Regions from separate parts of the Pseudoalteromonas sp. AWM4_233 genome, predicted to be linked through region 2. Evidence: predicted binding sites of a transcription regulator. Region 2 holds the regulator's gene; each other region holds the start of a gene.

Region 1 (3,286 bases), 470 kb from region 2:
GGTCCTTTGTCTCTGCATTATAAGTAAACATTTGGCTAGCAAGCTGTTTGTCTACTACGAGCTCTTGATATAACTCTGAATTCGAAGAGAAATAAAGCTGTGAGATCAGATCAAGTGCTGCGCGATCTTTTTTAGTCGGCTGCCAAGCAGTGCCTTTGTATGATACGAGTAACCAGTGACCCGGCATGCCTTCGAACTGTTCATGCACATATTTAGGCGCTTGTTGTTTTGGCTCTACCGGAATATCCGCTTGGTAGTCACCTTTTTTCCAATTGCCCCAGTGCTTCTTAACCATATTCATGGTTTCTTGCGGGTCAACATCGCCTACAATCACAAGTGAAACATACTCTGGCTTATAAAAGCGCTCAAAGAACGTCTGGCCATACGCCATTTGATCAGGCATAGCTTCAATATCTTCGAAAAAGCCCATTGTGGTGTGCTTATAAGTGTGCTTTTCAAATGCCTCTTTGCGCACTGCAGCAAGTAGTTTACGGATTGGGCTGGCATTATTTTTTAAATACTCACCTTTAACCGTCAGTGCTTCAGTACGAAACTGCTCTTCTGAATACTTTAGGTTTTGAAAAATGTCCGCTTTGATTTCAAGTACTTTGTCTAAATGTTCTTTAGAGAAATTTAAGTGGTAGTTGGTGTAGTCGTTTGTCGTGTAAGCGCGGTTGTCTACCCCTGAGTTTTTCAGAATATCTGCATAAACATCTTGTGGGAATTTTTCAGAGCCTTTAAACATCATGTGTTCAAAAAAGTGTGCGAAACCGGTTTTGCCTGCTTCGATTTCATTTCTAGAGCCTACAGATACTGGAATTTGTAGCGATACAACATCAGGATAATCCGTTTTAACGACCATCACACGAAGACCATTTTCTAGTTCTTCTAACACATAGTCTTGTGCAAATACTTTGTTCTCAACAGACGCTGATGCAACAGTGGCATTCGCTGTATTGCTTGTCTGTGCATTATTACTTATACAACCTGACAGCGCTAAAGTCACTGCAAGGCTGGTTGCCAAAAGTTTAAATTTCATGTGATTTCCAAATTCAGTTTTTATTTTTCATACCATTCCTCTTAATTAAGCGATCTATTTTGAGGCAAGGAAAACTTGTCGATAACACCGCTCACGCCGAGCTACCTACTTCCAGTAGGCAAGGCGGAAATTTGGCTATTTAGTTGTTCTAAATGAGAAATTCCCAGCGAGGTTATCATCAGTTTTAGTCTCTCAAAATAATTGAGTATTATTGAGGATTGGTATCACATATGTTACCGCTTCAATTATGCAATAAATTACTGTGACTCGCTCATTTACAAGCAATATTTATGTAAATAAATATATCCGAGTTACTGAATTATCCCTTAAGCCTCAAAAACAACATGAGAGAAATTCATAGTGTTTGAATAAGTTTCATGAAAAAAATCTATCTAGACGTCTAAATGGCTGCTATATTTACCTCATCAGCACAACCAATGGGAATGAGGACCATGGCTTTATCATTACAAGAGAAAATTTTGGACCCTAATCAAGGCGTATATTTAATTGGTACTACTCCGCCAAAGATGGGGACTGATGAAGCGCAAGTCAAAACCATTGCACAAAAGCTACTTGGTCGTTTACACGAGATTGAATATGACGGTGTTGTGATTTACGACATTCAAGATGAAAGCAGCCGCACTCAAGTTCCGCGCCCTTTTCCATTCAAGCATACCGTAGATCCATGTGAATACAGCCAACTCGTTAAAGAGTTGTCACAACTTGATGTCATCACCTATAAAAGTGTGGCACAACGTGAGGCGAGCGAATTTAATCAGTGGCTTAACAATACTAAAACTAAGCATGGCTTAAACAACCTTGTATTAGTAGGTAGTCCATCTTCAAATGGCGAAGTTAAACTTAGCCTGCCTAAAGCATACGAAACGATTGCAGAGCACCAAGATGATTTTTTCTTAGGTGGTGTGACGATTGCTGAACGCCATGCGAATAAGCGAAACGAACACGAGCGTTTGTTGGAAAAAACAGCACAAGGGTGTGAATTCTTTATCTCTCAAGCTGTTTACAATGCACAGGCGACGATTGATTTAATCACCAGCTATGCTCGTAGCTGTCGCCAACAAGGGCTTGAGCCTAAACGTATTATTCTTACCTTTACGCCATGTGGCGGTGAGAAGACATTGCAGTTTATGGAGTGGCTGGGTATTTCAGTGCCAGAAGCAACGAAATGGCGCATGCTTGACTCACAAAACCCATTAAGCGAGTCAATCCGCATTTGTCGTGAGAATTTAGACCTGATCATTCAAAGCTGTGCACATCTAAATGTACCGCTTGGTTTGAATATTGAAAGCTTAACCAATCGTAAAGAAGAAATTGATGCATCGATTAATTTATATCGTTTATTAAAAGCAACGATGGAACTTAATCTTGCAGAAAAACAAATAGCCTAATTAGACTAAAGAACAACTAAATAACATCAATTCTCAGTCGCATTATCATTGATAGTGCGACTTGTCTGTGTATAATCTGTCCCTCTTTTAACAATCAAGTTTACATGGAGTGAGTAGTGCTATTCGTTTTTTTAACGTTTATAGCCGCTGGAGTATCTTTCATCTATGCGTCTAATCGACACCAATTGGCTTTAAACACCCCCATATCTAAAAAATTTAAACAGCTCGGTTATTTGCTGTTAATTTCCTCAGCAGTGATCAGCCCATTTATTTTCAATGGTGCGGCAAGCGTTTTTATTTGGCTCATGCTAATTATGCTTGTACTGATCATCATCCCCATCTCTAGTTTTTTGATTAGGAGCATTCGATGAGCCAGGCACATCAAAAAATTCAACCTCAATGGTGGGGCAAAACAGCGGTAGGTGTTTTTCTTGGATTAGCGTTGAGTTATGGCATTGTGGCGTTAATTGTATGGTTTGGGCCAGACAGTATTAACACTAACCTAAGCGACCAACGCCTACTCTGGAAAACCCAATTTAATATGTGGATTGTTACCCCAATCTGGATGTTGATTGTCAGCTTTATTTATATGTTCAAAACAACTAGGCAAGCATTTATCTACTTGTTGTCAGCAAACGTAATCATCTACACGATATTTTTTGGTTTAAGGAGCATGCTATGAAAATAAGGGCCGACATTGTTCGAATATACCAAACACTTCACACGTGGACGGGGATCACAACCGGACTGTTATTATTCATAGGCTTCTTTGCGGGTGCATTAGTGATGTTCACTGACACCATAGATCAATGGAGCACACCGCCTAGTAAGCAGTTTT
Region 2 (3,286 bases):
CGTGTGCTAATAGCTCAGCTTCATTTAGAGTTTTACTGTTCGCAGCTTGGGTGATCACTTGTAATTCAGTTAACAGTGTATCGGCCAATTCACGCTGCTTTACCCCCTGGAATAGTGCGTTAATCAGTTCGACTTGATGGTTCTCAACCTGTAATAGAATATCGTTAAAACTTTGATGCTCTTGTTGCTGATAACTCTGCCATAGTTTAACTAGGGTATTGGTTGTTTTACCTGCTGCAGAAACCACAACACAATCGCCCAACTGACACTGGCCAACCACGATCTGTGCGACAGCCTGATAACGCGAGGCCGAGCTTAAGCTCGACCCACCAAATTTATGTACTACTCTTGTCATTTTCTTTTACCAAAGTGCTGGATGGGCAGGTGTTAATTTACAGGCTTTGTTATCAGCAGGCGCAGGCGCTTTACCTGGCTGTGTTTTAGCAAAAGCCGCTTCGAGGTCTGCAAGTAGATCTACTACTTCCTCAATACCGACAGAAATACGAATCAAAGTATCGCCTACACCCGCTTCTAAACGTGCTTTAGGTTCCATGCCTGCATGTGTCATGGTTGCAGGGTGACAAATTAAACTCTCAACACCACCTAAAGACTCAGCCAACGAGAACTCTTTCACTGTTGTTAAGAATGCCGCAGCATCTTCAAGACCACCTGCGATATCAAAACTCACCATACCACCAAACCCTAACTGCTGTTTTTTCGCCAGTTCGTGTTGTGGATGTGATTCAAGACCTGGGTAATACACTTTGCGAACGTACTCAGACTGTTCTAAGTACTTGGCGATAGCTAAGGCATTTTCTTCGTGCTGCTTAAGACGCACTTTAAGAGTTCTTAAACCACGTAATGTCAGATAGCTATCGAATGGTGCACCAGTAATACCAATATTATTTGCCCACCAAGCCAGCTCTTCGCCTAACGCTTGGGTTTTCGCAATCACGGCCCCGCCAACAACATCAGAATGGCCGTTAATGTATTTCGTGGTCGAATGCACCACAATATCAACACCAAACGAAATTGGGTTTTGTAGCGCAGGAGATAAAAACGTATTGTCAGCCCCAACTAATGCGCCCACTGCATGGGCTGCATTCACAACCGCCTCTATGTCTGTAAGACGAAGAATTGGGTTACTCGGTGTTTCAATCCAAACCAGTTTAGGTTTGATCTCTGCAATTTGTGCAAGGCTGTCAGCGCGAGTTAAATCTAAAACTTTTAGTTTTAACAAGCCACGCTTTTCAAGTGATGTGAATAAACGATAACTACCACCATAACAATCATGTGGAATAACTAAGGTATCGTCGTGATTTAAAAGTTGTGTTACTAGGTGGACAGCTGCCATACCGGTCGCTGTGATGATGCCTTTTTCTCCACCCTCAAGCTGCGCTAATGCTTCAGCTAGAATATCGCGATTTGGGTTACCGCTACGGCCGTAATCGTAATCACGCTTAGTATCGAAGTCAGCGAACGAATACGTTGTTGAAAGGTAAAGAGGAGGCACAACCGCACCATGATGTTTATCGGCTTCGATACCATGTCTGACTGCGACTGTTGATTTATTGCGTTGGCTCATATCACCACCTAGTATATGGATGTTTAGACGTCTAAAAGGTTAGATGATCAAATTAGAGAAGTCAAAACATTTATACTGCTAAATGGCTATTTAACTAGAATTTGACTATCTTTTTTAAACCGATAAAATTTCGCCACCTCGTTAACTAATATTGTTAATAAGACTGGGTTTTTGACCATAAATCGGTACATTAACCTTAGTTTGAGTTGGGCGTTAGTCAAACTAGGTCAATTAAAGCCGTCGCAAACGAGCGTAGTCTTATTGGCAGTAATTACTCTAAAGGCATCAGAAAAAATATTATGGCTAAATGGAATGGTGAATATATTCACCCTTATGCAGAGCATGGCAAAAAATCAGAGCAAGTGAAGAAGATCACCGTATCTATTCCTTTAAATGTGTTAAAAGTACTGACTGATGAGCGTACCCGCCGTCAAGTGAACAACTTGCGCCATGCAACAAACAGCGAGTTACTGTGTGAAGCATTTCTGCATGCCTTTACGGGCCAACCGTTGCCGAGCGACGAGGACTTACGTAAAGACAATCCGGAGAAGATCCCTGTTGAAGTGCGTAACATTATGAAAGAGATGGGCTTAGAGATCCCTGAGATTAACGAAGAAGGTTAATCAGCTTTTTTGTTATTACAAAGAAAACATAAAAAAACCTCGCCATTGCGAGGTTTTTTTTAATTTAATCTTGCCTAAGATTCAAATTGTGCCATGTAGTTTTCTGGTAAATCGATTTGTGCAACGCCAGAATCAATCGCAGCTTGTGCTACAGCTTTAGCAATGCGAGGCAATAAACGCGGATCCATTGGCTTAGGAATAATATACTCAGCGCCAAATTCTAACGACTCAACATCGGCCGCTTTAAGCACTTGCTCAGGCACTGGCTCTTTCGCAATACCACGAATGGCTTCTACCGCTGCGATCTTCATTTCATCGTTAATCGCTGTTGCACGCACATCAAGTGCACCACGGAAGATAAACGGGAAACATAAAACATTGTTCACTTGGTTAGGATAATCTGAACGACCTGTCGCCATAATTAAATCGTTACGTGCACCATGTGCAACTTCTGGATTAATTTCAGGGTCAGGATTTGAGCAGGCGAATACTACTGGCTTGTCTGCCATAAGCTTTAGGTCTTCTGGAGAAAGTAAGTCAGGGCCAGATACACCCACAAACACATCTGCTTCTGCAATAACGTCTTGAAGCGTACGCTTATCAGTGTTGTTAGCAAAAAGCTTTTTATATTCGTTTAAGTCATCACGACGCGTATGGATAACGCCTTTACGGTCTAGCATGTAAATGTGCTCACGCTGTGCACCACATTTAATCAGCAGTTCCATACATGCGATTGCTGCAGCACCTGCACCTAAACATACAATGATAGCGTCATGAATGTCTTTGCCTTGTACTTCCAATGCATTCAACATACCCGCAGCAGTTACAATCGCTGTACCATGCTGGTCGTCGTGGAATACAGGAATATCACAACGTTCTATGAGCGCTTTTTCAATCTCAAAACACTCTGGTGCTTTAATATCTTCAAGGTTGATACCACCAAAAGTGTCTGCAATATTCGCAACCGTGTTAATAAAGTCTTCTGTAGTGCGGTGCTTTACTTCAATGTCGATTGAATCTAAGCCTGCAAAACGTTTGAATAGTAGCGCTTTACCTTCCATAACTGGTTTAGAAGCAA
Region 3 (3,286 bases), 1.0 Mb from region 2:
GAAGATAGCCGATTTTAGTACCAGCAAGTGCATTCGCCTCACCTTCAAACTCTTTATCAACACCGGCCATGATGCGTAAAAGAGTCGATTTACCTGCGCCGTTTAGACCTAGTACACCAATTTTCGCACCAGGGAAGAAAGATAATGAAATATCTTTTAAAATCGTACGTTTAGGTGGCACCACTTTGCTAACGCGGTGCATTGAATAAATAAACTTATCTGGCAATGCCATAGATGAAACCTTTCATGTTCAAAATTAACTTGCATATTGTAGAGTTTACCTAGCGATTTCGTCAATCAAACAGCAGGTTATCTCTTTTTTAAACTCATGAAATTAACTCAAAACCAATAGTGCTACACCAGAAAAAGCAATTATCCCACCCAATATCATATTTTTTGTCATGGGTTCTTTTCGCATGGCGCCAATAGTCATCACCATCAGCGGGGCGGTTGCGAAAATAGTTTGTGCGATAGCCGGATCGGTATGTTTGACTGAAATAAGCTGCAACCAAAGGCCAATAAAAGTGCCAAAAAACACCGCGACAAAAAGCCATTGCTTTTGACTTATGCCATTCAAGGTAATGGCTTGTTTGAGATTTTGTTCTTTTAGGCATGCGACAACGCAAGCGACAGCCAGTGTGCCTGAAAATAAACGAATAAAGGCGGCCCACAAACTACCAATTTGTTCAGCGTTCATAGCACCTTTTGACATCACCATACCTGCCGCTTGGCAAGTGGCTGCAAGTAAGGCAAAACCAACGCCTTTGATGTAAATGCTGTGCTCAACTTGAGGTAATGGACTTTTAGGTTTAATTGCCAACAAAACGCCTAAAGTTGTGATAACAATACCAAGCCATGCAAGACCACTGAGCCATACGCCGAGCAATACAATATTTAGTACACCTGCAATGGCCGGCGCGAGTGATTCAATGACAAGTGTACGTGCTGGGCCAATATTTCTAAGTGCAGCAAAATAAGCGCTATCGCCAATAGCAATACCCAAAATGCCGCTGACAATAAGCCAAGCCCAAGAGCTGGCTAATTGTGGCAGAGGACTGGCAGGCATCACTAGTAAAATTAATAACATGAGCGCACAAGCGATCACACCTTTACTGATGTTCAATTGCAAAGGCGATAAATGATGGCTAAATCGTTTGTATAAAATTGTTGATGACGCCCAGACTATGGCTGCGCTGATTGCGGCAAGTTCACCGATCCCCATTATATTCTCTTACTCTATTCTTTTCAGGCGAGTGGATTATCAAGGTTCTTCTTCTAGTTGCAAACAAATGAGTTGAGATTTTAGACATCTAAACATCTAGAGGTTGAATTTTTCGACTTTACGTTCATAATGACACCCATAAATTAAGTTGGGGAGAATTGTATGCCGATCACCGTAAAAGATGAGCTACCTGCTATTGCTACACTCAGACATGAAAATGTCTTCGTGATGCCGAAATCACGTGCAAGAACGCAGGAGATCCGTCCAATGCGCTTGGCGATTCTCAACCTAATGCCCAACAAAGTTGAAACCGAAGTGCAGTTTATTCGTTTACTTGCGAATACGCCGCTTCAGGTTAACGTCGATTTATTACGTTTAGATACGCACCGTAGTTCAGAAAATTCTGAGCAACACTTAGATATGTTCTATCGCTATTTTTCTGATGTAAAAGATGAAAACTACGATGCCATGATCATCACAGGTGCGCCGCTGGCTCATCTGGAATATGACGATGTCATTTACTGGCAAGAACTCAAAGAGCTATTTGATTGGGCTGAAAACCATGTGACCTCAACATTATTTTCTTGTTGGGCAGCTCATGCGGGTTTGTACCATCATTATGGTTTAAAGCGTGAACTTCGTGATGATAAATTATGCGGCGTATTTAAGCACCGTTGTTTGTTTGAGCATGGTGCGCTAACTCGTGGTTTTGACGATGAGTTTTTAGTACCTCATTCTCGCTATGGTCACATTGACCTGGCTAAAATACAAAATACGCCTGAACTTGCGGTGTTGGCAGGCTCTGAAAAAGTGGGTGCGTATTTAATTAAAAACCAGTCTGGCAGTCAGGTGTTTTTAACTGGTCACCCTGAATACGATGCTGATACTTTACAAAAAGAATATTTACGCGACCTAGCCAAAAGCCCTGATGCGCCTAAGCCAGAAGGGTATTTCCCGAATAACGATGCTGAGCAAAAACCGAGTAAAACATGGCAAAGTCATGCCTTTTTGTTATTCTCAAATTGGCTGAATTATTACGTTTACCAAACAACTCCATACGATATTAACCTAGTTAGCCAAGATGTAAGGACTAACAACTATGCCGAATAAAAGTGCAGCCTTAAAAGAGGCTTTAAAACAACGTATTCTTATTTTAGATGGCGCCATGGGTACCATGATCCAAGAATATAAATTTGAAGAAGAAGATTATCGCGGCGAGCGCTTTAAAGATTGGCATGTGTTAGTGAAAGGCAATAACGATTTATTAAGCCTAACTCAACCTGATGTCATTGCAGATATTCATCGTAAATATCTAGCAGCTGGTGCTGATATCATTGAAACAAATACTTTTAACGCGACCACTATTTCGATGGAAGACTACGAAATGGGTAGTTTGAGTCGTGAAATCAACCTTGAGTCGGCTAAATTAGCACGTAAAATTTGTGATGAGTTCACTGAGAAAGAGCCGCACAAACCGCGCTATGTTGCAGGTGTATTAGGTCCAACTTCTAAAACGTGTTCAATCTCACCAGATGTGAACGACCCAGGTTATCGTAATATAACCTTCGATGCGCTGGTTGAGGCCTATATTGAGTCTACGCTTGCTTTGATTGAAGGTGGTGCAGATTTAATTTTGATTGAGACGATTTTCGACACCTTAAATGCCAAAGCTGCGTCATTTGCCGTAGAAGAAGCGTTTGAACAAGCGGGTATTACGCTGCCAGTTATGATCTCAGGTACTATTACCGATGCTTCAGGTCGGACATTGTCAGGTCAAACAACAGAAGCATTCTATAATTCTATTCGACACATTAAACCTATTTCAATTGGTTTGAACTGTGCTTTAGGCCCAGACTTATTACGTCCTTATGTTGAAGAGCTGTCGCGCGTGTGTGAAACCTTTACTTCAGTGCATCCTAATGCGGGTTTACCGAATGAATTTGGTGAGTACGACCTAGAAGCCGATGAAATGTCAGTAGAAATCATCGACTGGGGCAAAGAAGGCTTCATCAATATCGTCGGTGGCTGTTGTGGTACAACACCTGAACATATTAAGGCATTTGC

The links. Region 2 encodes MetJ, which represses methionine synthesis genes. Its sites were predicted from a motif close to TAGACGTCTAGACGTCTA; they were not measured.
Region 1: the regulator MetJ is predicted to act here: its motif matches at 1,433-1,450, upstream of ACXAC4_RS12985 (methylenetetrahydrofolate reductase).
Region 3: the regulator MetJ is predicted to act here: its motif matches at 1,304-1,321, upstream of ACXAC4_RS10460 (homoserine O-succinyltransferase).

What each region holds. Positions count from the first base shown of each region.
Region 1 covers NZ_JBSWSZ010000001.1:2,905,312-2,908,597, forward strand. The annotation lists gene ACXAC4_RS12980 (M16 family metallopeptidase) at 1-1,039, opposite strand, end outside; gene ACXAC4_RS12985 (methylenetetrahydrofolate reductase) at 1,492-2,448, shown strand; gene ACXAC4_RS12990 (hypothetical protein) at 2,816-3,130, shown strand; gene ACXAC4_RS12995 (PepSY-associated TM helix domain-containing protein) at 3,127-3,286, shown strand, end outside.
Region 2 covers NZ_JBSWSZ010000001.1:3,371,913-3,375,198, forward strand. The annotation lists gene metL (bifunctional aspartate kinase/homoserine dehydrogenase II) at 1-355, opposite strand, end outside; gene metB (cystathionine gamma-synthase) at 362-1,585, opposite strand; gene metJ (met regulon transcriptional regulator MetJ) at 1,885-2,208, shown strand; gene ACXAC4_RS15355 (malic enzyme-like NAD(P)-binding protein) at 2,283-3,286, opposite strand, start outside.
Region 3 covers NZ_JBSWSZ010000001.1:2,349,271-2,352,556, reverse strand. The annotation lists gene ettA (energy-dependent translational throttle protein EttA) at 1-232, opposite strand, end outside; gene ACXAC4_RS10465 (DMT family transporter) at 335-1,222, opposite strand; gene ACXAC4_RS10460 (homoserine O-succinyltransferase) at 1,385-2,332, shown strand; gene ACXAC4_RS10455 (homocysteine S-methyltransferase family protein) at 2,322-3,286, shown strand, end outside.